DNA from 4 places in the Streptomyces sp. NPDC057010 genome. Region 1 is predicted to be linked to each of the others. Evidence: riboswitches for the same ligand, from Rfam matches in the RefSeq annotation. Region 1 holds a riboswitch; each other region holds the start of a gene.

Region 1 (7,097 bases):
TGACCTGCCGGTGCGGGCCCTTGTGACCTGCCGGTACGCAGCCTTGTGACCTGCCGGTACGTCCTACACTCGGCCGCGTGAGCAGCAGTCAGGTGGAGGACGTGAGCGGTGGCGGGCGCTACCGCCGCGAGGACGTGGCCCGGGCGGCCGGTGTCAAGGTGCGCAACCTGCGCTACTACCAGGAGCGCGGGCTGCTGCCGCCGCCGCGCCGCGAGGGCCGGATCGCCTGGTACTCCGACGACCACCTGACCCGGCTGCGCCTGATCAGCGACCTGCTGGGGCGCGGCTACACGGTCAACGGCATCGCCGAGCTCCTGCAGGCCTGGGAGGACGGCGGCGGCCTGTCCCAACTGCTGGGCCTGGAACGGGAGATGACCCGGGACTGGGTGCAGGAGGAGCCGGTCACGATGACCCGCGCCGAGCTGCGGGAGCTGTTCGGCCCGACGGCCACCGCCGAGGACACCCTGCGGGCGGCGGAGCTGGGGTACGTGACGGTCGACGGGGACCTGGTCACGCACCCGAGCCGCAGGCTGCTGGACGCGACGCTGACGCTCGTACGGCAGGGGGTGCCGCTCGCCGAGATCCTGGACGCGGGGGACTTCGTACAGGCGCAGGCGGCCGCGCTCGCGGACCGGTTCGTCGGACTGTTCCGGCGGCATGTGATCGGTGCGCAAGGGCTGGAGCGGCTTTCGGCCACGCAGCTCCAGCACATCACGGCGGCGGTGGCCGCACTGAGGCCGGTGGCCGGCGAGGTGGTGGCCACGGAGTTCGCGCGGGCGATGGCGCGCCGGGTCGACGCGGAGGTCGCCGAACTGCTGCGTACGGAGCAGTAGGAGTCGGCCGAAAGGGTGCGCTCGCACAACCTTGCCAACCACCATTGGCACTCTTACATTCAACTCGTCGGTAACAACGGTGCACAGCCGAAATAAGGGACGATCTCATGGCAGATTCCCCCGAGTTACCCGAGATTCCGAAACCGCTCGCATCCCCCGCAGTGCCCTACGGTGCCGGACGCGTCCGCTGGCGCCGGTTCGCGGTGCTGACCGTCCCCGCCGTCGCCGTCACCGCCGGCCTCGGCATCGCCCTCGCGCAGGGCGCGCTCGCCGCCTCCTTCGCCGTGTCGGGGCAGCAGTTCAAGGTGTCGGCGAAGAGCCTGGAGGGCGAGGGCTTCGCCCAGTACGGCAGCGTCGACGTCAACGCCCGCGAGGAGCTCATCCCCGTGGCGGTCACCGCCATCCGCGAGGCGAAGCTGAACAGCCTCTGCCAGTCCGTGGTCACCTCCCTGCCGGTGATCGGGGACATCTCACTCAACCTCACCGCCGGTCAGAAGACCCCGGTCGAGGCGAGCAACCTGTTCGTCGACGCGACGCAGCTCGCCGGCGACGCCGTGTTCTCCAACATCGAGATCGGGCGCGACGCCTCCACCCTCGACAAGGGGCCGGCCGAAGCCCAGGGGATGCAGGACCTCTTCGCCCAGCAGGCGGACCGGGTCAGCATCACCAACCTCCAGCAGACGGCGTGGGCGACCAACGCCGGCACCTTCAAGCTCTCCGGGCTCGCCATGGGCATCAGCAAGGGCAAGAAGGAATGCTTCTGACCCGCTGGCGGCGGTGGCGGCGCAGCCGGCCGTTCTGGGGAGGGCTCCTCGCGATCCTCGCCGGGACGGAGATCTGCCTCCTGCCGCTCGCACCACTGAAGGTCATGCTCCAGCAGGGGGTGGCGGGCATCCCCTCCGTGCTGATGGGCATCGTCATGATCGTGCTCGGGCTCACCGCCTGGTTCTCACCCCCGCAGCGGAACCTGTCCGGTGTCCTCACCACGCTGATCGCCACCGCGGCCCTGGTCCTGTCGAACCTGGGCGGGTTCCTGATCGGCACCCTGCTCGGGATCCTCGGCGGCGGCCTGATGTTCGCCTGGCAGCCGTACGCCGCCACGCCGCGCCCGGGCTCCTCCCCCAGCCCCACTCCCCCTCCCACCCTGCACCAGGATCCCCAAGGAGCACAGCCATGAGCCGTACGCGCACCGCGCTCGCCCTCGGGTTGGCCGCCGCCGGAGCCCTGTCGGTGGCCTCGGTCACCGCCACCGCCACCGCCGCGCCGTTGCCCGCGGCCGGGTCGACCACCGTCACCCCGGCCGGGCACTCCTTCAAGGCCACCCTCAGCGGGAAGGCCACCCTCAAGGCCGGGTCGGTGACGGTGACCTGTACGGTCTCCGTCTCCACCGGCACGGTGCCGGCCGCGCCCGGCAACCACAACGCCGCCGGGCCGGTCTCCTCGCCGATCTCGCCGCCGACGTACAGCTCCTGCACCTCCAGCATGCCGGGCGTGACCCCCACGGTCACCACCAGCGGCGCCTGGTCGGTGTCGATGCAGGACGGCTCCCCCGTCACCGCGACCATGACCGTGCCGGTCGGCGGGCTGGTGGTCAAGACGACGGGGCTCGCCTCCTGTACCGTCACGGCGGCGCCCACGGCCGCGGCCAACGTCGGCGGCACCTGGGCCAACGGCGCGCCGTCGAGCCTGACCTTCACCAACGCCTCCGTGCCGGTCAAGGTCACCGGCGGGTTCGGCTGCCCGACGAGCGCGACCTCGTCCACCTTCAACGCCGTCTACCTCGTCGCCGACACGACCGACCCGGCCCAGCAGATCACCGTGGGCCCCTGACCCCGCGCACGAGTGGCCCGCCGCGCCGGCCGCGCCTACGGGCGGGCCACGACCACCCGGTAGTGGGTCGTCAGCCGCCCGTCCTCGCCCAGCACGTGGAAGGCGACGGCGGGCGGCTCGTCGAGGTGGACGTGGTGGTCGGGTGCGGTCTGGACCTCCCAGGGGAGCCGCAGGGTGGAGACCACGCCCGGCGCGACCAGCAGCGGGCGCCCGGCGAAGGTGGTCGCCGCCGCGGTGTGGGCGTGCCCGCACAGGAAGGCCTTGAGGTGCGGGTGCCGCTCGGCCAGCGCCGCGAGCCGCTCCTCGCCGAACTGCCGGATCTCGTCCACGTACGGGGTGTGCAGCGCAGCCGGCGGGTGGTGGAAGGCGACCAGCACCGGGGTCTCCCGCGGCGTGTCGGCCAGTACGCCGTCCAGCCAGCCGAGCGTGGACTCCTCCAGCAGGCCGTGGTCCTCGCCGGGGACGGAGGAGTCGCACACCGCGAGCACGAACCCGTCCCCGCGCAGCACCTGGTCGACCGGTGCCGCGGCCGCGGCGGGCCCCTCCCCCAGCAGCCCCTGCCGGAAGGCGACCCGCTCGTCGTGGTTGCCGGGGCAGATGACCAACGGGTGCCGGGAGCGCAGCAGTTTGGCGGCTTCCTCGTATTCGGCGGCGGTGGCGTGGTCGGCTATGTCACCGCTGACCAGGACGGCGTCCAGGTCGTACGGCAGGCTGTCGAGGTACTCCATGACGGCGCGGGTGCGGTCGGCGGCCCGCGTGCCGCCGTCGAGATGGACATCGCTGAGGTGGGCGATCACGATCACGAGCGGTGACTCCTTCGTCTCTGATCAAGAGAAGTGATCATCCTAGTCAACAGGGCTGCCGGCTCCGGGGGCTTGGGACGGTCGGGCCGGAAATCGGCTCGTGGTTTCCACGCGTACAGCGGGTAGGCTTGTGAACGCAGCTGGTTCGCTCCCGTCCGCCAGGCGGGACGCGTCGCAAGAGGGAACCCGGTGGGAATCCGGGACTGCCCCGCAGCGGTGAGCGGGAACGACCGCCGTCATACGCACTGGGACCGGAACCGGTCCTGGGAAGCGACGGCCAGTAGGTGCCGCCTCTCGAAACAGAGGTCGGTGTGCCCGCGAGTCCGAAGACCTGCCCGTTGCCCGTGCGCGAACGACCGCGCACGGTTTCCCGGTGACCTCGTGGGCGGGTCGGCGTGCACCTCAGGCGGGTCTCCCGTCGCGTACCCAGCCGTACGCGACCCCGGCGGGCCGCCCGTTCCGGCACCCCTTCGCGCCTTCGGCCCTCACCGGGCCATGGAGACAGGCTCGCGAAGGAGAGTTCCGTGACAGACAAGTCCGCAGCCGCGGCAGCACGGCCCACCGTGTACGGCTACCCCCGGCAGGGTCAGAACCGCGAACTGAAGAAGGCCGTCGAGGGCTACTGGAAGGGCCGCGTCACCGCCGATGCCCTCCACCGCACCGCCCGGGACCTGCGCCGCTCGAACTGGCGGCAGCTCGCCGGGGCCGGCATCACCGAGGTGCCGACCGGCGACTTCTCATACTACGACCACGTGCTGGACACCAGCGTGATGGTCGGCGCCGTTCCCGCCCGGCACCGGGCGGCGGTCGCCGCCGACGCCCTCGACGGCTACTTCGCGATGGCCCGCGGCACCCAGGACGTGGCGCCGCTGGAGATGACCAAGTGGTTCGACACCAACTACCACTACCTCGTCCCCGAACTCGGCCCCGACACCGCCTTCACCGCCGACTCGGCCAAGCAGGTCGCGGAGCTGCGCGAGGCCCTCGCCCTCGGGCTGGCCCCGCGGCCCGTGCTCGTCGGCCCGGTCACCTACCTCCTGCTGGCCAAGCCGGCCCCCGGCGTCGCACCCGGCTTCCAGCCGCTGACCCTCCTGGACCGGCTGCTGCCCGTCTACGCGCAGGTCCTCGCCGACCTGCGGGCGGCCGGCGCCGAGTGGGTGCAGCTGGACGAGCCGGCCCTCGTCCAGGACCGGACCCCGGCCGACCTGGGCGCCGCGGCCCGCGCCTACCGGGAGCTCGGCGCGCTCACCGACCGGCCCAGGATGCTGGTCGCCTCGTACTTCGACCGGCTGGGCGACGCCCTGCCGGTGCTCGCGAAGGCGCCCGTCGAGGGCCTGGCCCTGGACTTCACCGAGCGGGCCGCCGGCAACCTCGCCGACCTCGCCGCCGTGGGCGGCCTGCCCGGCAAGCGCCTGGTCGCCGGCGTGGTCAACGGCCGCAACATCTGGATCAACGACCACGCGAAGTCCCTCACCACCCTGGGCACGCTGCTGGGCCTCGCCGACCGCGTCGACGTCGCCGCGTCCTGTTCCCTGCTGCACGTCCCGCTGGACGTCGCCGCCGAACGCGACATCGACCCGCAGGTCCGCCGCTGGCTGGCCTTCGCCCGGCAGAAGAGCGCCGAGATCACCACGCTGGCCCGCGGCCTGGCCCACGGTACCGACGCGATCGCGGCCGAACTCGCCGCCAACCGGGCCGACCTGGCCTCGCGGGCGAGCTCGGCGCTCACCCACGACCCGGCCGTACGGGCCCGCGCCGCCGCGGTCACCGCGGCCGATGCCCGCCGCCCGCAGCCCTACGCCGACCGGGCCCCCGCCCAGCGGGCCCACCTGCGCCTGCCCCCGCTGCCCACCACCACGATCGGCTCCTTCCCGCAAACCCCGGAGTTGCGCACCGCCCGCGCCGACCTGCGCGCCGGACGCCTCGGCACGGACGGCTACGAGGAGCGCATCGAGGCCGAGATCCGCGAGGTCCTCGCCTTCCAGGAGAAGGCGGGCATCGACGTGCTCGTGCACGGGGAGCCCGAACGCAACGACATGGTCCAGTACTTCGCCGAACAGCTGACCGGCTACCTGGCCACGCAGCACGGCTGGGTCCAGTCGTACGGGACGCGCTACGTCCGCCCGCCGGTCCTCGCCGGCGACATCTCCCGCCCCGACCCGATGACCGTCCGCTGGACCTCCTACGCCCAGGCGCAGACGGGCCGTCCCGTCAAGGGGATGCTGACCGGCCCGGTCACCATGCTGGCCTGGTCCTTCGTACGCGACGACCAGCCGCTCGGCGACACCGCCCGCAAGGTGGCCCTCGCCCTGCGGGACGAGGTGAACGACCTGGAGGCCGCGGGGACTTCGGTGATCCAGGTGGACGAGCCCGCCCTGCGTGAAACCCTTCCGCTGCGGGCCGACGGGCACGCCGAGTACCTGGCCTGGGCCACCGAATCGTTCCGGCTCACCACGAGCGGGGTCCGGCCGGAGACCCAGATCCACACCCACATGTGCTACGCGGAGTTCGGCGACGTCCTCCAGGCCATCGACGACCTCGACGCGGACGTCATCAGCCTGGAAGCCGCCCGCTCCCACATGCAGGTGGCGGACGAACTCGCGGGCGCGGGCTACCCGCGCGAGGTCGGGCCGGGCGTCTGGGACATCCACTCGCCGCGCGTCCCCTCCGCCGACGAGGCGGCCGCCCTGCTGCGCAAGGGGCTCCGGGCGATCCCGGCCGAGCGGCTGTGGGTCAACCCGGACTGCGGCCTGAAGACCCGCGGTTGGCCGGAGACCCGGGCCTCCCTGGAGCACCTGGTCGCGGCGGCCCACACGGTCCGCTCCGAGCTGACCTCCGGCTGACCGGTCCCGGGAAACCAGCGAGGGCCCGGCGGCATCCGGCCGCCGGGCCCCGCGGCACGTGGGGCACCTGGGGCACGCGATCCAGGCGGGATACAGAAGAAGTACAAGAATTGCTCAGATCGTGCGCACCCGGGTGCACCGCCCGGAATCGCGGTGCGAGGATGAGCCCGCCATGACACCAGGCCCCTGTTCCCGAGCCGCCCGGGCTGCGATGTTCGCAGCCGTCTGCGTGCTGCTCGCGGCCACCGGCCACCACCTCATGACCGCAACGGCCTTACCCTGGTGGGCCGTTGCCGCTGCGGGGGCCTGTACGACGGCCACGGCCTGGGGGTTGGCCGGGCGTGAACGCGGCCTGCCCACCGTCACCGCGGCGGCCGTGGCCGTCCAGGCGGCCCTCCACGCGGGCTTCTCCCTGGTCCAGGCCGCCGCCCAGCCGTCCCTGCCGGGCGTCGGCTCGTTCGCCGGGCGGTGGGGCGCGTACCTGGCCTGCGCGGGCGGACCCCGGACGTCGATGCCGGCCATGCCTGCGATGCCGTCGATGCCCTCGATGGCGGACACAGGCGCACACGCCCACGCCCACCACGCCCTGCACGGGATGGCGGCCACGTCTCCCTCCGGGATGGGCCCGGCCGACATGTCACCCGGCGGCATGTCACCGACCGGCATGCTGGCGGCCCACCTGCTGGCGGCCGTACTCGCCGGCCTGTGGCTCGCGTACGGGGAGCAGGCCGCCTTCCGGATCCTGCGCGCGCTCGCCGGGTGGCTCCAGGCGCCGCTGCGCCCGCTGT
Region 2 (7,097 bases), on a different contig from region 1:
GATGGCCTCGTACTGCGCCAACTGGCGCCGGTGCAGCTCCAGGTGGCGCCGCAGCTCGGGCCCGAGCCCCTGCGGCCCCACGACGCCGGCCGCCCGGATCCGCAGCAGCAGCGGGTCGCGCATCGGCTTGGGGTCCTGGCTCTCGCCGACCCACCGGGCGAGCTCCGCGCTGCCGGCGGGCAGGACCTCGTACTCCTTCTTCTGCCCGCGCACGGGTGCCTCGCTGGGCAGCGCCCGGATCAGCCCGGCCTCCTCCAGGCGGCCGAGTTCGCGGTAGATCTGCTGGTGCGTCGCGGACCAGAAGTATCCGATCGACTTGTCGAACCGCCGGGTCAGCTCCAGCCCGGACGAGGGCTTCTCGAGCAGGGCGGTGAGGATGGCGTGGGGCAGCGACATGCCGCCATCCTAGGTAGGCGTTCCGTCCGGTGGTCAGCGCCAGCTGGACAGGGACTCCGGGCGGCGGGGGCCGGGGGCGCCGTCGGCCAGGAAGCCGTGGGCGCGCAGGAAGGCCGTCACCGCCGGGGACCACGCCTGGCGGAGGCCCGCCGAGGCCAGGAGCGCCGGGTCCGAGAGCAGGTCCGCGGCCGGCCCCGTGCGGATGCCGACCGGGGTGAGGACCGCCGCGTCGTCGGCCCAGCGGACCGCGAGGTCCACGTCGTGCGTGGCCATGACCACCGTGGTGCCCGCCGAGCGCAGTCCCGCCAGCACGTCCAGCAGCCGCTCCTGCCCGTCCGGGTCCAGCCCCGCCGTCGGCTCGTCCAGGATCAGCACCCGCGGGGCCATCGCCACCGCCCCCGCGATCGCCGCCCGCTTGCGCTGCCCGTAGGAGAGCAGGTGCGTCGGCCGGTCCCGCAGCCCCGCGATGTCCAGCGCGGCCAGCGCGGAATCGACCCGCTCGCGGACCTCCGCCACCGGCAGCCCCAGGTTCATCGGCCCGAAGGACACGTCCTGCTCCACCGAGGCCGCGAACAGCTGGTCGTCCGGGTCCTGGACCACCAGCTGCACCGCCGTCCGCAGCCGGGTCAGGCCGGCCCGGTCGTGGGTCACCGCCTCGCCGTCCAGCCGCAGCGCGCCCGAGCCCGGCCGCAGGCCCCCGCTCAGCAGCCGCATCAGCGTGGTCTTGCCGCTGCCGTTGCGGCCCAGCAGGACCAGCGCCCGGCCCTCGGCGATCCCGAAGTCCACCCCGGACAGCACGGCGGGCCCGTCCTCGTACGCGTAGCCCGCGCCCACCAGTTCCACCAACGGCCTCACAGGTACAGCTCCTTCAGTACGAGGGTCATGGCCACCAGGGCCGCCAGCAGCGCGCCGGACGCCGCGAGGAACCGCCAGGACAGCGCCGCCTCCGGTACGAGCACCCGCAGCGTGCCGTCGTAGCCGCGCCCGGCCAGGCCCGACTGGAGCCGCGCCGCGCGGTCGAAGGCCCGTACGAACGAGGTCGCGGCGAGCCCTGCCAGCGAACGCCACGCCGCGGCCCGGCCGGTGGTGCCCAGGCGGGCCGCCTGTGCCTGGCGGACGCGGGCGATCGAGTCGAGCAGCAGGAACCCGATCCGGTACATCACCAGGGCCACGTCCACCACCGGGGCCGGCACCCCAGCCCGCACCAGCCGCGGCAGCACGTCCGAGACCGGGGTGGTGAACGCGAACAGCAGCACGCCGAGGGAGGCCGCCGAGGTGCGCAGCAGCAGCTCCACAGCCTGCCGGGGCCCGTCGGGGGCCAGGGCGACGAACCCGTCGGGCCCGCCGACGGCGAACAGCAGCGGCAGCGCCCCGGTGAAGCAGAACCCGAGCGGGATCCGGAAGGCCCGCCACAGCTGCCGCCCGGCCACCCCGGCGGGCCCGAGGAGCACGGCGAGGGTGGCGGCGGCGACCAGCGGCCCGCCGGGCCACGGCGGCAGGCACACCGCGGTGACGGTCAGCCCGATGCCCAGCAGGGCCTTCTCCAGCGGGTGCCGGCGCCGCCAGCGGCCGGCGTGCGCCGCCGCGTCGATCGGCAGCACCCCTACGCCTCCGGCGCGGGGACGGCGGCCGACGCCGAACCCTCGGCCGCACCCGCGGCGGCAGCGGCAGCGGCGGCACCCTGACGGCGGCCCTTGCGGACGCCGAAGTAGTAGGCGAGCACGCCCGCGCCCAGGGCCGCCTGGAGGGCGAACAGCGCCGACTCCACCTCCCCGGACGGGGGCTCGTACAGCGGCGAGAACCACGGCTCGTAGTCGGGCTCCAGCTCGGTGATGGCCGACTCGGCCTGCGCGTCGGAGCCCGTGAACGGCTCCTCCTTGTCGTCACCCAGCCCCAGCGCGAGCGGGAGCACGGCCAGCGCCGCGACGAGGAGCAGCAGCAGCGTGTTGATCTTCGCGTTCCTGGACATCAGGCCGCCGCCTCCTGCTTCGACCCGGCCGGGGTGAGCTTCGCGACGCCGAGCCGGACCAGGTCCGACTTGCTGGACTGCATCAGCAGCCGCATCACGAGCACGGTCAGCAGGCCCTCGCTCACCGCGAGCGGGATCTGGGTCAGCGCGAAGATCTCGGCGAACTTCACGAGCGAGCCGGTGAACCCGGTGGCCGCGTCGGGGAAGGCCAGCGCCAGCTGGACGGAGGTGACGCAGTAGGTGACCAGGTCGGCGAAGAAGGCGCCGAAGAACACGGTCACGAGCAGCGGCACGCCGGTCTTGCGCAGCAGGCGGTAGACCCCGTAGCCCGCCCAGGGGCCGGCGATCGCCATGGAGAAGACGTTGGCGCCGAGGGTGGTGAGCCCGCCGTGGGCCAGCAGCAGTGCCTGGAAGAGCAGGGTGATCGTGCCGAGGACCGCCATGATCGGCGGCCGGAAGAGGATGGCCCCCAGTCCCGTCCCGGTGGGGTGGGAGCAGCTGCCCGTCACGGAGGGGATCTTCAGCGCGGACAGGACGAAGGTGAACGCGCCGGACGCTCCGAGCAGCAGCGTGCTCTCCGGGTTGGCCTTCACCTCACGGGTGAGGGCGCGCACGCCGTGTACGACGAAGGGAGCGGACGCGGCGCCCCAGGCGACCGCGTGCAAAGGGGGCAGAAACCCCTCGGCTATATGCATGAGTGGGGAGACCTCTCCAGCACCTCGTGGATGGACAACGCGCCCCGGCCGGTCTCCTGGCTCACGGGTGCTCATGCCCGGTCCCCGCCTTCCCGGGGCCGTGCGGTCTCCCGCGCGGGCCCAGTGGCTTCCCGCTGGGGAGTGGAGCCGGACTTCCCGATCACAGTGGCGAGGGCCGCACCGGTTTCCCACCGGTTTCCCGAACACCAAGGCCCGTTGACCCTAGTCGGCCGCGCGGACCGGTCACAACTCGGGCACGCGGCGCGGCCGGCCGGGCGGGCGTTCCCCGGACGGGCGCGGCCGGGTGGCGGCGCGGTCCCCACCCGCGGAGGCTGGGGGTGTGGCTGCCGACTACTCGTACCCGGACCTCACCGCCGTCTACGTGAACTGCACGCTCAAGCGCTCGCCGGAGACCAGCAACACCGAAGGCCTGATCGACAAGAGCCGCGCCGTCATGGAGTCGGCCGGCGTCCGGACCTCGCTCATCCGGGCCGTCGACCACGACATCGCCACGGGCGTCTGGCCGGACATGACCGACCACGGCTGGGAGAGCGACCAGTGGCCGGTCCTCTACAGCCGGATCATGGACGCCGACATCCTCGTGCTCTGCGGGCCGATCTGGCTCGGCGACAACAGCTCGGTGATGAAGCAGGTCATCGAGCGGCTCTACGCCTGCTCCTCGATCCTGAACGAGCAGGGTCAGTACGCCTATTACGGGCGCGTCGGCGGCGCGCTGATCACCGGCAACGAGGACGGCGTCAAACACTGCGCCATGAACATCCTCTACAGCCTCCAGCACCTCGGCTACGCGATCCCACCGCAGGCCGACGCGGGCTGGATCGGCGAGGCCGGACCCGGGCCCTCCTACCTCGACCCGGGCTCGGGCGGCCCCGAGAACGACTTCACCAACCGCAACACCACCTTCATGTCGTGGAACCTCATGCACCTGGCCGCCCTCCTCAAGCGGGCGGGCGGGATCCCGGCGCACGGCAACCAGCGTTCGCTGTGGGACGCCGGCTGCCGTTTCGACTTCCCCAACCCCGAGCACCGCTGACGGTGCTAGCAGCGGTTCAGGCGCGCGATGTCGATGACGAACCGCTCGGGGGAGTGCAGGACGAAGGTGCGGTAGTACGGAGTGGTGTCGAAGGCGGCGCCGAAGGTCACGTACCCCTCGAAGTCGCCGGTGAGGGCGAGGCCCTTGAGGACCGGCAGATGGATCCTGGCCAGCTTGGGGCCCTTGTAGACGGACCGGCCGGCGTCGTCGTGCGCGGCGGCCGGGTGGAAGCGGATCTGCAGGAAGGACTTCCCGGGCAGCGGTACGGGCTTGCCGGACCCGTCGTAGACCAGCCGGGGGACGGAGGTGACGGTGACCGGGGGCACGTGGCCCCGGAGGTCGATGACGATCCGGTCGAAGGCGGGGTGCCCGCCCCAGCGGGCGTTGACCACCAGTGCGGTCCGGGTCTGTGCCGGGGTGGTGGTGCCGGTGGTGGTCGTGGTGGCGGTGGCGGCCGGAGCGGCGAGCGCGAGTCCGGCGGTGAGCAGGACACCGGAGGCCAGGGCCACGATCCGGCGGAGATGCGTGTGGATCATGACGTCCCCTCGATTCACGAGAGACGGGGACTGGTACACAACAGGGGACGCCAGGACCGGAACCTTTGGTTCCGCCCCCTGCGTCCCCTGTCGCGGAGCTACCGGATCAGCACTCGATGACGTTGACCGCGAGGCCGCCGCGGGCCGTCTCCTTGTACTTGACCTTCATGTCGGCGCCGGTCTCCTTCATGGTCTTGATGACCTTGTCCAGGGAGACCTTGTGGCTGCCGTCGCCGCGCATCGCCATCTTCGCGGCGGTGACCGCCTTGACGGCCGCCATGCCGTTGCGCTCGATGCACGGGATCTGGACCAGGCCGCCGACCGGGTCGCAGGTCAGGCCCAGGTTGTGCTCCATGCCGATCTCGGCGGCGTTCTCGACCTGCTCCGGGGTGCCGCCCAGCACCTCGGCCAGGGCGCCGGCCGCCATCGAGCAGGCCGAGCCGACCTCGCCCTGGCAGCCGACCTCGGCGCCGGAGATCGAGGCGTTCTCCTTGAACAGCATGCCGATCGCGCCCGCGGCGAGGAGGAAGCGGACCACGCCGTCCTCGTCCGCGCCCGGCACGAAGTTCACGTAGTAGTGCAGGACCGCCGGCAGGACGCCCGCCGCGCCGTTGGTGGGGGCGGTGACGACGCGGCCGCCCGCCGCGTTCTCCTCGTTGACGGCCATCGCGTAGATCGTCGTCCACTCGCTGCGGTGCATCATCGGGTCGCCCTCGGTGCGCAGCTGGCGCGCCGTGGAGGCCGCCCGGCGCTTGACGCGCAGGCCGCCCGGGAGGATGCCCTCGCGGGACATGCCCCGGGAGACGCAAGACTGCATGACCCGCCAGATCTCCAGGAGGCCCTCGCGGATCTCCTCCTCGGTGCGCCAGGCCTTCTCGTTCTCCAGCATCAGGGAGGAGATCGACAGGCCGGTCTCGTTCGCGAGGCGCAGCATCTCGTCGCCGGAGCGGAAGGGGTACTTCAGCACGGTGTCGTCGAGCTTGATCCGGTCCTCGCCGACCGCGTCCTCGTCCACGACGAAACCGCCGCCTACCGAGTAGTAGGTCTTCTCCAGCAGCGGGGCGCCGGCGGCGTCGTACGCGAAGAGCGTCATTCCGTTCGCGTGGTACGGCAGCGAGCGGCGGCGGTGCAGGATCAGCTGGTTCGGCTCGTCGAAGGCGATCTCGTGCACGTCGCCTATCTCCGCGCCCAGCAGGCGCAGGCGGCCGCTCTTGCGGATGCGCTCGACCTCGTCGTCCGCCGTCTCCACGTTCACCGTGCGGGGGGAGTGGCCCTCCAGACCCAGCAGCACCGCCTTGGGGGTGCCGTGGCCGTGGCCCGTCGCCCCGAGGGAGCCGAACAGCTCGGCCCGGACGGAGGCCGTCTGGGCGAGTACGCCGTCCTTCTTCAGCCGCGTCACGAACATGCGTGCCGCGCGCATCGGGCCGACCGTGTGGGAGGAGGACGGGCCGATGCCGATGGAGAAGAGGTCGAAGACGGAGATGGCCACTGGCGGACTCCCTTGTCTGCTCGTGGGGTGGGAGGGGGCAGGAGAGGCGGTTTGTTCGGATTTTGTCCGACAGACGAGCTTAACGTGGCGAGGTGAACGGCTCGTCCGCGCTCGAAGATCCACCCGGGCCCTGGTCATGAGGAGGGCCCGGCCCTGTGCGGAACAAGGCCGGGCCCTTCCGAGCCGCTGCCTAGAGCGACGGGTACAGCGGGAACTTCGCGGCGAGCGCGGAGACGCGCGCCTTGAGGTCCGCGGCGTCGTAGGTCGGCTTGAGCGCCTGCGCAATGATCTCGGCGACCTCGGTGAAGGCCTCGGCGTCGAAACCGCGGGTGGCCAGGGCCGGCGTACCGATGCGCAGACCCGAGGTGACCATCGGCGGCCGCGGGTCGTTCGGGATGGCGTTGCGGTTGACCGTGATGCCGACCTCGTGGAGGCGGTCCTCGGCCTGCTGGCCGTCCAGCTCCGAGTTGCGCAGGTCGACCAGGACCAGGTGCACGTCGGTGCCGCCGGTGAGGACGTCCACGCCCACGGCCTTGACGTCGTCCTGGACCAGGCGCTCGGCGAGGATCTTCGCGCCGGCCAGGGTGCGCTCCTGGCGCTCCTTGAACTCGGGCGAGGCCGCGACCTTGAAGGAGACGGCCTTGGCCGCGATCACGTGCTCCAGCGGGCCGCCCTGCTGACCGGGGAAGACCGCGGAGTTGATCTTCTTGGCCAGCTCCTGCGTCGACAGGATGACACCGCCGCGCGGACCGCCGAGGGTCTTGTGCGTGGTGGTGGTGACGACGTGGGCGTGCGGCACCGGGTTCGGGTGCAGACCCGCGGCGACCAGGCCGGCGAAGTGCGCCATGTCGACCATCAGGTACGCGCCGACCTCGTCCGCGATGCGGCGGAAGGCGGCGAAGTCCAGCTGGCGCGGGTAGGCGGACCAGCCGGCGACGATCAGCTGCGGCTTGGACTC
Region 3 (7,097 bases), on a different contig from region 1:
AGGCCCAGGGACTCCATCCCGTACGCCAGCTCGTCCTCCACCACGTCCGTCACGAAGTGCGCGAGCGGATCCTGGCCGACCGTCCCCACCACGTCCGCCAGCTCCCGCGGCATGTGCGTGCGGGTGTCACGGCCCGCCACCGTCACCCGACCCCGCAGCGTGCCCCCGGTGAAATGCGGTACGAGCCCGGACACCGCCCCCAGCAGCGTGGACTTGCCGACGCCCGACGGGCCGACCAGCAGCGTCAGCTCGCCCTCCGGGATCACCAGGTCGACGCCCTGGAGCGAGGGACCGGCCGCGCCGTCGTACCTGACGGAGACCTGCTCGAAGCGGATCACGGGGATGCCTCCTTGGGCGGTACGGGTGCCACGAAGGCGGGCAGCAGGCCGATCAGGACCGCGGCCGCCGGCCACAGCGGCAGCGCGGGCGCGACGAGCGGGACCACCCCCGGCCGCAGGCCCTCGGGATCGGCGGAGCCCGCGTACATGAGGAGCGCGGCGACGGCCGCACCCGAGCCGGCGACCAGCCAGGCGCGCACGCCCCACCGGTCGGGCCGGTACCGGGTCCGCACCGACCGGCGCCCGCCCAGCCGCAGCCCGGCCAGCGCCGCCGCCAGGCCGATGCCGAGCACGGGGAGCCCGTAGGCGGCGCCCTCCGCGGCGAGCAGCCCGTACGTGCCCGCACACATGCCGAGCAGGCCGCCGAGGGTGAGGACGTTGGTCGTGTGCCGGACGGCGGGCGGGACCTGCGCCGTACGCCCGTAGCCGCGCGCGTCCATCGACGCGGCCGTCGCGACCGAACGCTCCAGGGCCCCCTCCAGCACCGGCAGGCCGATCTGGAGGATGGCCTTCACCCCGCCCGTGGGGCGGCCGCGCAGCCGGCGCGCGGTCCGCAGCCGGGCGACGTCCGCGACCATGTTCGGCGCGAAGGTCATGGCCACGACCACGGCGACCCCGGCCTCGTACAGGGCGGCCGGGAGGGACTTCAGCAGCCGCGCCGGATTGGCCAGGGCGTTCGCGGCGCCCACGCAGACGAGGAGGGCGGCCAGCTTCGCGCCGTCGTAGAAGGCGAACACCAGCTGCTCGGCGGTGACCTTCCCGCCGAAGCGGATGCCCTGCGCCCAGGCGGGGAGCGGGCCCTCCGGGAGGGTGAAGAGCAGGTGCGTGCCGGGGATGGGGGAGCCGAGCAGCATGGAGAAGAGGAGGCGCAGGCCGATGACGAAGAGGCCGAGCTTGAGGAAGGCCCCGTAGGAGCGCGCCCAGGGGGCGGAGCTGCGGCGGGCCGCGACCACGTAGCCGGCGACGCCGACGATCAGGCCGAGGAGCAGCGGGTTGGTGGTCCGGGAGGCGGCGGTGGCGAGACCGAGGGCCCACAGCCACCAGGCTCCCGCGTGCAGGGACGTCGCGCGGCGGGCCTCGGGAGCCTTCCATTTTTTGTACGTAGGCCCCTGCGAGGGGTCGTGCGCCGCGGGGCGGCTCCGCCGGGGCGGGGTCCCGTCGCCGGGTGCGGCTCCGGTGGGGGTACGGCCGGCCTGCGGCCGGCCGGCATACCCACCCGCACCACCCGTGCGGGTCGTGGGTCGACCGCGGGTGGCCGGCCCCGGCCGGGTGCCGCCTGGTGGCTGCGTCATCGGGAGCGGCGGCGGCGGGACTGCCAGACGGCGGCCGCGGCGAGGGCGGCCACCGCCGCGAGGCCCGCGAGCAGCCCGGCGGACGGGCCGCCGCCGGTGTCGCCGTCCGCCGAGGGGACGGCGGACGGGGCCGGGGCGTCGGCCATCGGCTCGCCGCAGCCCTGCTCCGGGTAGCCCGAGATCGCGCACAGCAGGGCCGCGCCGTTGTAGCGCAGCGGCTTCGCGACCGACGCCAGGGCCTCGGCCGCCGTGGCCTCCGGGGCCACCTGCGCACAGGCCGTGCGCGGCTCCGCCTGCGGCGGGGCGTCGCCCGCCGGGGCGTCCGCCGGGACGCCGAAGTCGACGACGACCGCCACCCGCTTGCGGCCCTCCACCGGCGCGGTGGCCCCGCACACGGCTCCGAAGTCGGCCGCGGCCCGCGGCTGCGCCGCCTGGTCCCCGGCGTCCTTGCTCACGGCGAAGCGGAACCCCTGCACGGAGCCGTCCGCCGGGCGGGCCGTCGACGGCCCCGCGGTGGCGTACGCCCACGTTCCGCCGGCGCCGTCCCAGAACGACCAGTAGCGGTAGCTCGACGCCAGCGCCGGCGCGGCGGCCAGCAGGGTCAGCACGAGGCCGAGGGCCAGGGCGAGGGCCGGTACGGGAACGCGGCGCATCAGAGCCGGTTCTTCTTCCGGCGGCCGCTCAGCAGGATGCCGATGCCGACACCGGCCGCGGCGCCCGCGCCGATCATCCACCACACGTTCTGGTTGCCGGAGCCCTCGCCCTTCTCGCTCTTCACCTCGGTCGCGCTCGTGTCCGCGCCCTGCGGGGCGGGGCCGGTCGCGTTCAGCTCCGAGACCAGGTCGGCGCCGCCGAAGGACTTCGGGTCGGTGCCCGTCGCGTGCGCGGCCAGGATCAGCGTGCCGAGGGCCGCCGGGCTGCCCTTCGCCCACGGCGCCGAGTTGCCCTTGAGCCACTCCAGCGCGCCCGCCGCCGACTGCTTGTGTCCGGCCGCGGCCAGGGCGATCACCGCCTCGGCGGTGTTGCCGGTGTCCGGGGTCGGCTGGTCTGCGCCCGGGGTGACGGCCGTGAGGTGGCCGTCCTTCTTCAGGGCCTCGGCCAGGTAGCCGGCCCCGCCCTGGGCGGCGGCCGCAGGGTCGGCGGGGTCCGCCGCCGGGCAGGTCAGCGCCGCGGCGGGGGTGTCCGTACCGGTCGGGACGACGGCCGCGCCCTTGCCGAGGCCGGCCAGCACCGCCGCGGCCGTCGCGTGGGCGTTGGCGGGCAGCTTGCCGTCGGCCGGCTGGTACGCGAAGGCGCCCCGGTCGGCGGCCGGCTCGGCGGTGCAGCCGAGCTGGAAGGGGAGCAGGCCCTCGTACGCCGACTTGCCGGTCTTCGACTTGACCTCGGCCGGCTTCTCGCCGGCCGCCACCAGGGCGCTGATCACGATGCCGGTCGAGATGGCGTCCGTACCGGTGTCCATGGCGCCGCCGGGGCTGTTGCTCCAGCCGCCGTCCGCGTTCTGTACGGACTTCAGCCAGCCGACGGCCTTCTTCACCGTCTCGTCGTGGCCGCCGACCGCGGCCAGCGCCTGTACGGCGGCCGCGGTGGCGTTGGAGTCGATGAACGTCGAGGCGTCGCAGGCCTTGGCGGTGTCGGCGCGGAAGGAGGGGAAGGCGCCGTTCGCGCACTGCTGGCCGGTCAGCCAGTCCACGGCCTGCGCGGCGGGCTTGATGCCGACGGTGTCCTGGGCGAGCAGCGCGAAGGACTGCCGCCACACGCCGTCGTACGTCGGGTCGTTCTTGCCGTAGAGCCCGGAGGGGATCACGGGCGGCGCGGAGGGGGAGGCGGGCGGCGCGGTGTCGGCGAGGGCTGCGGGGGCCGCGCCCACGCACAGCACGGCGGAGGCGGCGAGCGCGGCGGCGCTGCGGCGGACGATCATGGGGGCGGGTGCCTCTCCTGCTGGGGAGCGGGAGGCAGGCACGCACAGGCACCGGGCTCCGGCTCCGTTTACCTCGACGGTGCCGGCCGCCGGGGGCCCCGGCGACGCGAGCCGCGCACTGACGGTACGGGGCATTCCGGCTCCCCGCCCGGGCGGCGCCGGTGTGGCGCCGGGGGTGGGTCACGGTTGCGGGTCAGCGCCGGAATTGCACCGGCTTCCCCCCGTACGAAAGTGTGGACGACGGCCTCACTCTACCGGCCCGTAGCCCGCGTGCCCGGTGGCGCCGGGCGGCAGCGCCCCTTACCGGCGGGCCCGGCGGGGCCCGGCGGCGCGGCTCACAGGGCCCGGTACGTCACCGGGTCGCTGCCCGGGACGGCCTCCGCGCGGCCCTGCTTCACCAGCCGCCGCAGGTGGGCCTCGGCCTCCGAGACGGCGATGTTGCGGGAGCCGTACGGGATCTGCTCCCAGGGCCGGTTCCATTCCATCCGCTCCGCCAGCCCCCACGGGGTGAGCGGCTCGGCCAGCAGCGCCCACAGGCCGGTGAGCCGCTCCTCGTGGTGGTCCAGCAGCTCCCGTACGCGGGCGGGCGCGTCGGTGAAGGCGTGCTGGTGGGCGGGGAGCACCTCGGCGGGGCGGAGGCGGCCGATGCGTTCGAGGGAGTCGAGGTAGTCCCCGAGCGGGTCGGTGACGCGGGTGTCCTCCGGGTTCTCGTAGAGGCCGATGTGGGGGGAGATCCCGGGCAGGAGGTGGTCGCCGGAGAAGAGGCGGCCGTTGCCGGGGAGGTTCGCCGGGTGCTCCTCCTCCAGGTGCAGGCAGACGTGGCCGGGGGTGTGGCCCGGGGTCCAGATCGCGCGGAGCCGGCGCCCGGCGAGGGGCAGCAGCTCGGCGGGGACGATCTCCCGGTCGGGCACGGCGGCCCGCAGCCCGGGCAGGGTGCGCATGCGGCCGCTCGCGCGGGCGGCGCGCAGCGGGGCGATGTGCTCCTCGGGGGCTCCGGCGGCGGCGAGCTTCTCGCTCATGTAGTCGAACCAGACGCCGGGCTCGGCGCCCCGGGTCCGTACGACGACCTCCGTGTCGGCGGCGTGCATCGCGATCCAGGCGCCGGAGGCCTCGCGGACCTTGCCGGACAGGCCGTGGTGGTCGGGGTGGTGGTGGGTGATGACGACGCCGTGGACGTCGGCGACGGCGGTGCCGAGCGCGGCGAGGCCGGCGACGAGGGTGTCCCACGAGGCGGGGTCGTCCCAGCCGGTGTCGACGAGGACCGGGCCGCGGTCGGTGTCGAGGACGTGGACCAGGGTGTGGCCGAGCGGATTGTCGGGGATGGGGACTTTGACCGCCCACACCCCGCCGCCGTGGTCGGTCACGTGCGGGGCGTCCTGCGGGGCGTCCTGCGGAGTGGTTCGCGGGATGTCCTGTGACCTGTCCTCTGGCATGAGGTCCCCCTGTCTGGCTCCTGGAACGAGAACTTGTTCCACTTGAACTGGTAGCCCAAGTCGACCATCTTCAAGGGCTCCTGACTAGTCGTTGGATCTTCCCGGCTGTTCCGTCCTGGCCGTGGACTCCTCCAACTAGAACTGGTATCAGTTCTGGAACGCCAAGCCGCAGGAGGCATCAGCCATGACCGAGCTCGTGGAACACGGACAACTGTTCATCGGCGGGGAATGGACGGATCCGCAGGGCACCGACACGATCCAGGTCGTCTCCCCCCACACCGAGCAGGTCATCGGCTCCGTGCCGCACGCCTCCAAGGCGGACGTCGACCGGGCGGTCGAGGCCGCGCGCAAGGCCTTCGACGAGGGCCCCTGGCCCCGGATGTCCCTCGACGAGCGGATCGCCGTCGTCACCCGCATCAAGGACGCCATAGCCGTCCGGCACGAGGAGATCGCCCGCTCGATCAGCTCCCAGAACGGATCGCCGTACTCCTGGAGCGTCCTCGCCCAGGCGCTCGGCCCGATGATGGTCTACGACGCCGCGATCACCGTCGCGCGCGCCTACCCGTACGAGGAGTACCGCCAGGGCGTGCTCGGCCCGATCCTGGTGCGCCGCGAGCCGGTCGGCGTCGTCGCGGCCGTCATCCCGTGGAACGTCCCGCAGTTCGTGGCGGCCGCCAAGCTGGCCCCGGCGCTGCTCAGCGGCTCGGCGGTCATCCTCAAGCCGTCCCCCGAGTCCCCGCTGGACTCCTTCATCCTCGCCGACATCGCCCGCGAGGCCGGGGTGCCGGAGGGCGTGCTGTCGATCCTGCCCGCCGACCGGGAGGTCAGCGAGTACCTGGTCGGTCACCCGGGCGTCGACAAGGTCGCCTTCACCGGCTCGGTCGCGGCCGGCAAGCGGGTGATGGAGGTCGCCGCCCGCAACCTCACCCGCGTCACCCTCGAACTCGGCGGCAAGTCCGCCGCCGTCATCCTCCCGGACGCCGACCTGGAGACCACCATCGCCGGGATCGTCCCGGCCGCCTGGATGAACAACGGCCAGGCGTGCGTGGCCCAGACCCGCGTCCTCGCCCCGCGCGGCCGCTACGACGAGATCGCCGACGCCCTCGCGGCGGCCGCCGGCGCGCTCGTCGTCGGCGACCCCCTCGACCCGGCGACCCAGCTCGGCCCCCTCGTGGCCCGGCGCCAGCAGCAGCGCTCCCTCGACTACATCCGCATCGGCCAGGAGGAGGGCGCGAAGGTCCTGGCGGGCGGCGGCCGTCCGGCGGGCCTGGAGCGGGGCTGGTACGTGGAGCCCACCCTCTTCGGCGACGTGGACAACTCCATGCGGATCGCCCGCGAGGAGATCTTCGGCCCGGTCGTCTGCCTGATCCCGTACGGGGACGAGGAGGAGGCGGCCCGGATCGCGAACGACTCCGACTTCGGCCTGAGCGGCAGCGTCTGGACCGGCGACGTGGACCACGGCATCGACTTCGGCCGCCGTATCCGGACGGGCACCTTCAACGTGAACACCTTCAGCCTGGACATGCTCGGCCCGTTCGGCGGCTACAAGAACAGCGGTGTGGGGCGGGAGTTCGGCCCCGAGGGCCTGTCGGAGTACCTGGAGCACAAGATGATCCACCTGCCGGCCGGCTACGAGGCGGGTGCCTGATGGGAGACCGCTGGCAGGTCGAGGTGGACCGGGGCGTCTGCATCGGCTCGGGCATGTGCGTGAACCACGCCCCGGACGGCTTCAGCCTCGACTCCGCACGCCAGTCCCATCCCCGCACCCCGGAAACGGACGCGAACGAGCCGATCCTGACGGCGGCGGAAGGCTGCCCGGTCGAGGCCATCATGATCACGCTGGCGGCGACGGGCGAACCGGTCTTCCCGCCGGAGGAGTAGCCGGATCCGGCCCCGGAACTCGTGTTCCGGGGCCGGATCCGCCCGTTCGGGCCCCGATTGACATTCCCCGGGGGCGGCCGTTGACTGAAAAGAGCGATACGAAGGCACTTGCTCAGAAAGGTCGCGGCCATGCACTGCTGCCGCCGTCCGAAGCCGGTTGCCCGGCCGCTCCTCGCGGCGTTCGCCCTCTCACAAGTCCTCGTGGTCGGCGGGCTGGTCGCCCAGCCCGCGGCGG
Region 4 (7,097 bases), on a different contig from region 1:
AGGTAGTACGTGGTCTTCAGACCCTGCTTCCAGGCGTACGCGTACATCGAGCTGAGCTTGCCGATGGTCGGCGTCTCCATGAACAGGTTCAGGGACTGGCTCTGGTCCAGGAACGGGGTACGGGCCGCGGCCATGTCGATCAGGCCGCGCTGCGGGATCTCCCACGCCGTGCGGTACAGCTCGCGCACCTCGGCCGGGATCCAGCCGAAGCCCTGCACCGAGCCGGAGGAGTCGCGCAGCGCCTCGCGGGTCTGCGCGTCCCACACGCCGAGCTGCTTCAGCTCCTCCACCAGGTAGGCGTTGACCTGGAGGAACTCACCGCTGAGGGTCTCGCGCTTGAAGAGGTTGGAGACCTGCGGCTCGATGCACTCGTACACGCCCGCGATCGAGGCGATCGTCGCCGTCGGGGCGATCGCGAGGAGCAGGGAGTTGCGCATGCCGGTCTTCGCGACCCGGGCGCGCAGCGCGTCCCAGCGCTCCGGCCAGTTCAGCGCCACGTCGTAGTGGTCCGGGTGCAGGACGCCCTGGGCGGTGCGGGTCTCGGCCCACGCCGGGAGCGGGCCGCTGCGCTCGGCGAGGTCGCAGGACGCCTCGTACGCGGCCAGCATGATCCGCTCGGAGATCTTCGTCGACAGGGCCTTCGCCTCGGGGGAGTCGAAGGGGAGCCGCAGCTTGAAGAAGACGTCCTGGAGGCCCATCGCGCCCAGGCCCACCGGACGCCACTTGGCGTTGGAGCGGCCGGCCTGCTCGGTCGGGTAGAAGTTGATGTCGACCACGCGGTCGAGGAAGGTCACGGCCGTCCGGACGGTCTCGTCCAGGCGCTCCCAGTCCAGCTCCCCGCCGGCCACGAAGGCGCCCAGGTTGACCGAGCCGAGGTTGCAGACGGCGGTCTCGCCGTCGTTGGTGACCTCGATGATCTCGGTGCAGAGGTTGGAGGAGTGGACGACCGTGCCGGGCAGCGCGGTCTGGTTCGCGGTCCGGTTGGAGGCGTCCTTGAAGGTCATCCAGCCCTGGCCGGTCTGCGCGAGCGTGCGCATCATGCGGCCGTACAGGTCGCGGGCCGGCATGGTCTTCTTGGCGAGCCCGGCCGCCTCGGCCTTGACGTACGCGGCGTCGAAGTCGGCGCCGTACAGGTCCACCAGCTCGGGGACGTCGGCCGGGGAGAACAGCGACCACTGGCCGTCCGCGTTCACGCGGCGCATGAACTCGTCCGGGATCCAGTGGGCGAGGTTGAGGTTGTGCGTACGGCGCTGGTCCTCGCCGGTGTTGTCGCGCAGCTCCAGGAACTCCTCGATGTCCGCGTGCCAGGTCTCCAGGTAGACGGCGGCGGCGCCCTTGCGGCGGCCGCCCTGGTTCACGGCGGCGACGGAGGCGTCCAGGGTCTTCAGGAACGGCACGATGCCGTTGGAGTGGCCGTTGGTGCCGCGGATCAGCGAACCGCGGGCGCGGATGCGGGAGTACGACAGGCCGATGCCGCCGGCGTGCTTCGAGAGGCGGGCGACCTGGTGGTAGCGGTCGTAGATCGAGTCGAGCTCGTCCAGCGGGGAGTCCAGCAGGTAGCAGGAGGACATCTGCGGGTGCCGGGTGCCGGAGTTGAAGAGCGTGGGGGAGGACGGCAGGTAGTCGAGGCGGCTCATCAGCCGGTAGAGCGAAGCCACTTCCTCGACGGCGCGCACGCTCTCGTCCTCGGCGAGGCCGCAGGCCACGCGCAGCATGAAGTACTGCGGGGTCTCGATGACCTGGCGGGTGATGGGGTGGCGCAGCAGGTAGCGGCTGTGCAGGGTGCGCAGGCCGAAGAAGCCGAACCGGTCGTCCGCGCCCTCGGCGAGAGTGTGTTCCACCAGCGCGTCCAGGCGGGCCGCGTGGGTGCGGACGAACTCGGCCGTGCGGTCGGCGATGAGCCCCTCGCGGTGGCCGACCTCGACGGAGGCGGAGAAGGAGGTGGCGCCCTGGCCGGCGGCCTCGTCGGCGACGGCCAGCGTCAGCAGCCGGGCGGCGAGCCTGGAGTACGCCGGGTCCTCGGAGATCAGCCCGGCGGCGGCCTCGGTGGCCAGCCCCCGCAGCTCGGCCTCGTCGGCGGCGGCGCTGCGGCCGCGCAGCGCGGCGGCGGCGACCCGGCCGGGGTCGGCGTCGGGGAGGTCGGCCGTCAGCTCGGTGAGGGTACGCAGCAGCGTGGCCCCCGGGCCCTCGGTGTTGTCGCCTGAAACGGACTCGGCGCGCGGTGCGGAAGGCGCGATGGTCACGGCGGGAGCTCTCCCTCGCTCGGCCCGGCGTCGGCGGGCAGGGCACGGGGAGGCGCATGCGGGCGCGACAGGTCGCGCACACCGCACGGCGTCCACCGGCCCAACCGCGAGGCCCGGACGTATCGGCACCCGGTTCGGTCGAGCCGGGCGCACTGTCGGCAGGTCTTCGGACTTGCGGGTGCACCGATGGGTGCACTTCATACCGTTGCGGGACAGTTCCGGATTCACACCGGATTCCCCTGCGGCGACAGCAGGCATGAGCATACATGTGGGGGCCGTGTCCTGTGCGACCCCCTAGATGTTGTGTCGCCGTGGCTACAGTTCGAGACCGTACGTAAGCAGAGTGAGGGCGGGGAACGGCGCCCAGTCCCGCGCGGGGGTCCGTACGAAGCCGAGGCGTTCATAGATCCGGTGGGCGGCCGGCATGTCATCCGACGTGGACAGCACGAGGCGCCGTACGCCGTCGAGGGCCCGGGCGCGGTCGATGCAGGCTCGTACCAGTGCCTCGCCGGCCCCCTGTCCGCGGCCCTCCCGGGCGACGGCCAGCATCCGGAACTCGGCTTCGTCGGACTGCGCGATGTCGCGGAAGGAACTCCCGGGCGGGGCGAAGGCCACACCGCCGAGCAGCCGGCCGTCGCTCCGCACGGCGACCAGTATCTCGCTGTCGGCGGCCCGCCCGGCCACGTCCCGCAGCCGCGCGAGGTACGGGTCCTCCTCGCCGTAGGTGAGCAGCCCGTCCCCGAGGTAGGCCCGCGCGGTGATCTCCCCGAGCTCCTCGTACTCCGCCGGCAGCGCCTGCCTGATCACGATGTCCATGCGGTCGAGTGTGCCGGACACTACCCTGACGGGCATGGGCACCCGAGGGGATCGACCCCACATGCTTCCCGAAGAGTTCGAGGCGGTGGCGCGGATCGCCGCCCGCGTGGCGCAAGGGCTGCGGCTCGAGTTCATCGACGGGCGACTGAGCGTCAAGGCCCGGCATGACGGGAATCGGGGGAGGGTGGCCCAGTGGCTGACGCGCGGCTTGCTCGAGGCGAGGCCGGAGCTCTTCCTGCATGCCTGAAGGGACTGCGGGTACAGACGGATCTCGCGTGCCGTGCCACGGCCGACGGCGCGTTGGCGCCGAGCGAGGCGTTCGCAGGACAGGGTGAATGGGGCGACCCGAAGCCGGTGCTCATGGTTGCCGAGGTCACCTCGTACGACCGTGAAACCGACCGGCGCAGCCGGGTCGACAAGCCCCGGGCCTATGCGGAGACCGGTATCCCTGTCTATCTGCTGGTCGACCGGGACAACGGCCTGGTTGCCGTCCACAGCGAGCCCGACGGGCCGCGGTACGAGCTGGTGCGCAGCATTCCGTTCGGCAAGGACGTCGAGCTCCCCGACCCCGTCGGCGTCACCCTCCGGACCGAGCCCCTCAAGGACTGGGTGCGTTGAGCCCACACGCGCCGAAGGGCCCCGCCGGGGGGCGGGGCCCTTCGTGTGTGTTCAGCAGCAGCGGAAGCCCTCGCGGGGGTCCGCCTCGCGGGCGTCCGTGCGAGCCCGCTCGAACTCGCGGCGGGTCGGGACCGCGGCGTGCGGGTCGTGGGAGCGGGCGTGGGCGACGTGGCGGTCGTACGCCGCCTCGCCCGAGAACTCCCGTACGTAGTACCGGGCCCGCTCCAGCGCGCTGCGCAGGCGGCTCATCAGGCCACCGGCTCCTTCGGGCGTCCGCCGCCCGAGTCGAGGCCCGCCGCGGCGAGCTCCGCCCGCTCCTCGGCGGTCGGGACGAGCCCGGCCGGGGCGATGATCTTCGACTCGGTCCACGGGACCTCGGAGAGCCTCACGGACTCGGGGCTGCTGATGGCCTTGAAGCACGTCCGGGCCGCGTCCGCCAGCACGATGATGATCAGGATCGCGAACAGCGCCGACAGCGCGCCGTCCACCGTGGCGTTGGTGACCACGGTGTGCATGTCGTCCATGTTCTTCGCGGGCGGCAGCACCTTCCCCGCGTCGATCCCGGTCTGGTACTTGTCGCGCTGCGCGAAGAAGCCGACCTTCACGTCCTCCGAGAAGATCTTCTGGTAGCTGGCGGTGAGCGTGACGGCCACGTCCCAGGCCAGCGGAACGCCCGTCACCCAGGCCCACTTCAGCCGGCCGGACTTGACCAGCAGCGTGGTGCAGACGGCCAGGGCCACCGCGGCCAGCAGCTGGTTCGCGATGCCGAACAGCGGGAAGAGCTGGTTGATGCCGCCGAGCGGGTCCTTGATGCCGACCCACAGGAAGTAGCCCCAGCCGCCGACGACGATCGCGCTCGCCAGCCAGACGCCCGGCTTCCAGCTGACGTTCCTGAAGGACTTGTGCACGTTGCCGAGGGTGTCCTGGAGCATGAACCGCCCGACGCGGGTGCCCGCGTCGACCGTCGTCAGGATGAACAGCGCCTCGAACATGATGGCGAAGTGGTACCAGAAGGCCTTCATGCCGGCGCCGCCGATGACGGCCGAGAAGATCTCCGACATTCCGAGTGCGAAGGTCGGCGCGCCGCCCGTACGGGACAGCAGGCTGGCCTCCTCGACGTCCTTCGCCGCCTGCGCGAGGGCGTCCGGGGAGATGGCGAAGCCGAAGTTGGTCACGGCCGCGGAGGCGGTCTCGACCGTGGTGCCGATGACACCGCCGGGGGAGTTGACGGCGAAGAAGAGGCCGGGCTCGATGATGGTGGCCGCGATCATCGCCATGATGGCGACGAAGGACTCGGTCAGCATGGCGCCGTAGCCGATGACCCGGACCTGGGTCTCCTTCTGGATCATCTTCGGGGTGGTGCCGGAGGAGACCAGCGAGTGGAATCCGGACAGGGCGCCGCACGCGATGGTGATGAAGACGAACGGGAACATAGAGCCGGCGAAGACCGGGCCGTCGCCGCGGGTCGCGAAGTCGGTGACCGCGGGCATCTTCAGGGTCGGCATCGCGATGACCACGCCCACGGCGAGCAGGGCGATGGTGCCGACCTTCATGAAGGTGGAGAGGTAGTCGCGGGGCGCGAGCAGCATCCACACCGGCAGCACCGACGCGACGAAGCCGTACGCGATCATCCAGATGACCAGCGTCTCCTTCTCCAGGGTGAAGGTCCCGGCGAGGGAGGACTCGGCGACCCAGCCGCCCGCGACGATGGCGAGCAGCAGCAGCGCGACTCCTATCACCGAGACCTCGGTGACCCGGCCCGGCCGCAGCACGCGGAGGTAGAAGCCCATGAAGAGGGCGATCGGGATGGTCATGCCGATGGAGAAGACGCCCCACGGGGAGTGCGCGAGCGCGTTCACGATGACCAGCGCCAGCACGGCCAGCAGGATGATCATGATGGCGAACACGGCGACCAGGGCGGCGGCTCCGCCCACGGGGCCGATCTCGTCCCGCGCCATCTGGCCGAGCGAACGCCCGTCACGGCGGGTGGAGAAGAACAGGGTGACCATGTCCTGGACGGCGCCCGCGAAGATCACGCCGGCGACGATCCAGATGGTGCCCGGCAGGTAGCCCATCTGGGCGGCGAGCACGGGACCGACGAGCGGGCCGGCGCCGGCGACGGCGGCGAAGTGGTGGCCGAAAAGCACCCGCCGGTCGGTGGGGTGGAAGTCGACACCGTTGTCAAGGCGTTCGGCGGGGGTGGCGCGGGTCTTGTCCACCTTCAGGACGCGGTGGGCGATGAAGCGCGCGTAGAAGCGGTAGCCGATCGCGTACGAGCCCAGCGCGGCGGCGAGCAGCCAGGCGGCCGAGATCTCCTCGCCGCGGGAGAGCGCCAGGACGCCCCAGCCGATGGCCCCGACGAGTCCGACGAGCACCCATACGGCGATGGATTTCGGCGAAGGCGAGCCCGGCGTGCTGCCCGGACTCGCCATGTCCCGTTCTGTACCAGTAGCTTGTGGTTCCGGCATGGCTCTCGTCCCCTCGTCGATCACTGCGTGAGCGCAGGGAATCTACGGGGGATTGCCCGGTGAACGTAAGACCCCGTCCGTATTCCGGTATCGGGCAACGAGTGTTAGACCGCAGGTCGCTTGAGCCTGGCCACGAACTTGTACCGGTCTCCGCGGTACACCGACCGCACCCATTCCACCGGTTCCCCATCGGCGTCCAGCGAGTGCCGGGAGAGCATCAGCATCGGCAGGCCGACGTCGGTGCCGAGCAGGCCGGCCTCGCGCGGGGTGGCGAGCGAGGTCTCGATCGTCTCCTCGGCCTCGGCGAGGTGCACGTCGTACACCTCCGCGAGGGCCGTGTAGAGGGAGGTGTACTTGACCAGCGAACGGCGCAGGGCCGGGAAGCGCTTGGCCGAAAGGTGGGTGGTCTCGATGGCCATCGGCTCGCCGCTGGCCAGCCGGAGGCGCTCGATGCGCAGCACCCGACCGCCGGTATTGATCTTGAGCAGGCCGGCGAGCGTGTCGTCGGCCGTCACGTAGCCGATGTCCAGCAGCTGGGAGGTCGGCTCCAGCCCCTGCGCCCGCATGTCCTCGGTGTACGAGGTGAGTTGGAGCGCCTGGGAGACCTTGGGCTTGGCGACGAAGGTGCCCTTGCCCTGGATGCGTTCCAGCCGGCCCTCGACGACAAGCTCCTGGAGGGCCTGGCGGACGGTGGTCCGCGAGGTGTCGAATTCGGCCGCGAGCGTGCGCTCCGGCGGCACCGGGGTGCCGGGCGGCAGTGTCTCGGTCATGTCGAGCAAGTGCCGCTTGAGTCGGTAGTACTTGGGTACGCGCGCCGTGCGAGTGGCTGCCCCGCCTTCCGGCTCCGTGATCGCCCCTTCGGTGGCCATCGCCGCCCGCCTTCCCGACTCCAGTTTCGCTGCCGTCACCGGCTCCTCCGATATGTGCGGTCACATCGTGACACGTACGGGGG

Evidence for each region. A riboswitch is a leader RNA that binds a small molecule or an ion and turns the genes downstream of it on or off. The one in region 1 is predicted to bind cobalamin.
Region 2: linked by a shared signal. The riboswitch ahead of ACFTXQ_RS14195 (energy-coupling factor ABC transporter permease) and the one ahead of metE (5-methyltetrahydropteroyltriglutamate--homocysteine S-methyltransferase) in region 1 are both predicted to bind cobalamin.
Region 3: linked by a shared signal. The riboswitch ahead of ACFTXQ_RS31125 (prenyltransferase/squalene oxidase repeat-containing protein) and the one ahead of metE (5-methyltetrahydropteroyltriglutamate--homocysteine S-methyltransferase) in region 1 are both predicted to bind cobalamin.
Region 4: linked by a shared signal. The riboswitch ahead of ACFTXQ_RS33550 (ribonucleoside-diphosphate reductase subunit alpha) and the one ahead of metE (5-methyltetrahydropteroyltriglutamate--homocysteine S-methyltransferase) in region 1 are both predicted to bind cobalamin.

The regions. Positions count from the first base shown of each region.
Region 1 is NZ_JBHUSC010000075.1:6,254-13,350, reverse strand. It holds gene ACFTXQ_RS34030 (methyltransferase) at 1-3, shown strand, start outside; gene ACFTXQ_RS34025 (MerR family transcriptional regulator) at 78-833, shown strand; gene ACFTXQ_RS34020 (DUF6230 family protein) at 995-1,597, shown strand; gene ACFTXQ_RS34015 (DUF6114 domain-containing protein) at 1,588-2,010, shown strand; gene ACFTXQ_RS34010 (hypothetical protein) at 2,007-2,663, shown strand; gene ACFTXQ_RS34005 (metallophosphoesterase) at 2,699-3,466, opposite strand; cobalamin riboswitch at 3,591-3,820, shown strand; gene metE (5-methyltetrahydropteroyltriglutamate--homocysteine S-methyltransferase) at 3,991-6,309, shown strand; gene ACFTXQ_RS33995 (hypothetical protein) at 6,482-7,097, shown strand, end outside.
Region 2 is NZ_JBHUSC010000011.1:140,353-147,449, forward strand. It holds gene ACFTXQ_RS14175 (PadR family transcriptional regulator) at 1-396, opposite strand, end outside; gene ACFTXQ_RS14180 (ATP-binding cassette domain-containing protein) at 430-1,251, opposite strand; gene cbiQ (cobalt ECF transporter T component CbiQ) at 1,248-1,997, opposite strand; gene ACFTXQ_RS14190 (energy-coupling factor ABC transporter substrate-binding protein) at 2,000-2,365, opposite strand; gene ACFTXQ_RS14195 (energy-coupling factor ABC transporter permease) at 2,365-3,060, opposite strand; cobalamin riboswitch at 3,089-3,286, opposite strand; gene ACFTXQ_RS14200 (flavodoxin family protein) at 3,401-4,114, shown strand; gene ACFTXQ_RS14205 (hypothetical protein) at 4,120-4,650, opposite strand; gene ACFTXQ_RS14210 (L-serine ammonia-lyase) at 4,757-6,139, opposite strand; gene glyA (serine hydroxymethyltransferase) at 6,330-7,097, opposite strand, start outside.
Region 3 is NZ_JBHUSC010000057.1:657-7,753, forward strand. It holds partial or broken gene ACFTXQ_RS31110 (ATP-binding cassette domain-containing protein) at 1-338, opposite strand, end outside; gene ACFTXQ_RS31115 (energy-coupling factor transporter transmembrane component T) at 335-1,630, opposite strand; gene ACFTXQ_RS31120 (SCO2322 family protein) at 1,627-2,283, opposite strand; gene ACFTXQ_RS31125 (prenyltransferase/squalene oxidase repeat-containing protein) at 2,283-3,548, opposite strand; cobalamin riboswitch at 3,663-3,803, opposite strand; gene ACFTXQ_RS31130 (MBL fold metallo-hydrolase) at 3,884-4,981, opposite strand; gene ACFTXQ_RS31135 (aldehyde dehydrogenase) at 5,166-6,629, shown strand; gene ACFTXQ_RS31140 (ferredoxin) at 6,629-6,862, shown strand; gene ACFTXQ_RS31145 (hypothetical protein) at 6,971-7,097, shown strand, end outside.
Region 4 is NZ_JBHUSC010000071.1:15,997-23,093, forward strand. It holds gene ACFTXQ_RS33550 (ribonucleoside-diphosphate reductase subunit alpha) at 1-2,243, opposite strand, end outside; cobalamin riboswitch at 2,383-2,514, opposite strand; gene ACFTXQ_RS33555 (GNAT family N-acetyltransferase) at 2,559-3,059, opposite strand; gene ACFTXQ_RS33560 (hypothetical protein) at 3,121-3,306, shown strand; gene ACFTXQ_RS33565 (Uma2 family endonuclease) at 3,252-3,677, shown strand; gene ACFTXQ_RS33570 (CstA-like transporter-associated (seleno)protein) at 3,729-3,926, opposite strand; gene ACFTXQ_RS33575 (carbon starvation CstA family protein) at 3,926-6,109, opposite strand; gene ACFTXQ_RS33580 (GntR family transcriptional regulator) at 6,250-7,014, opposite strand.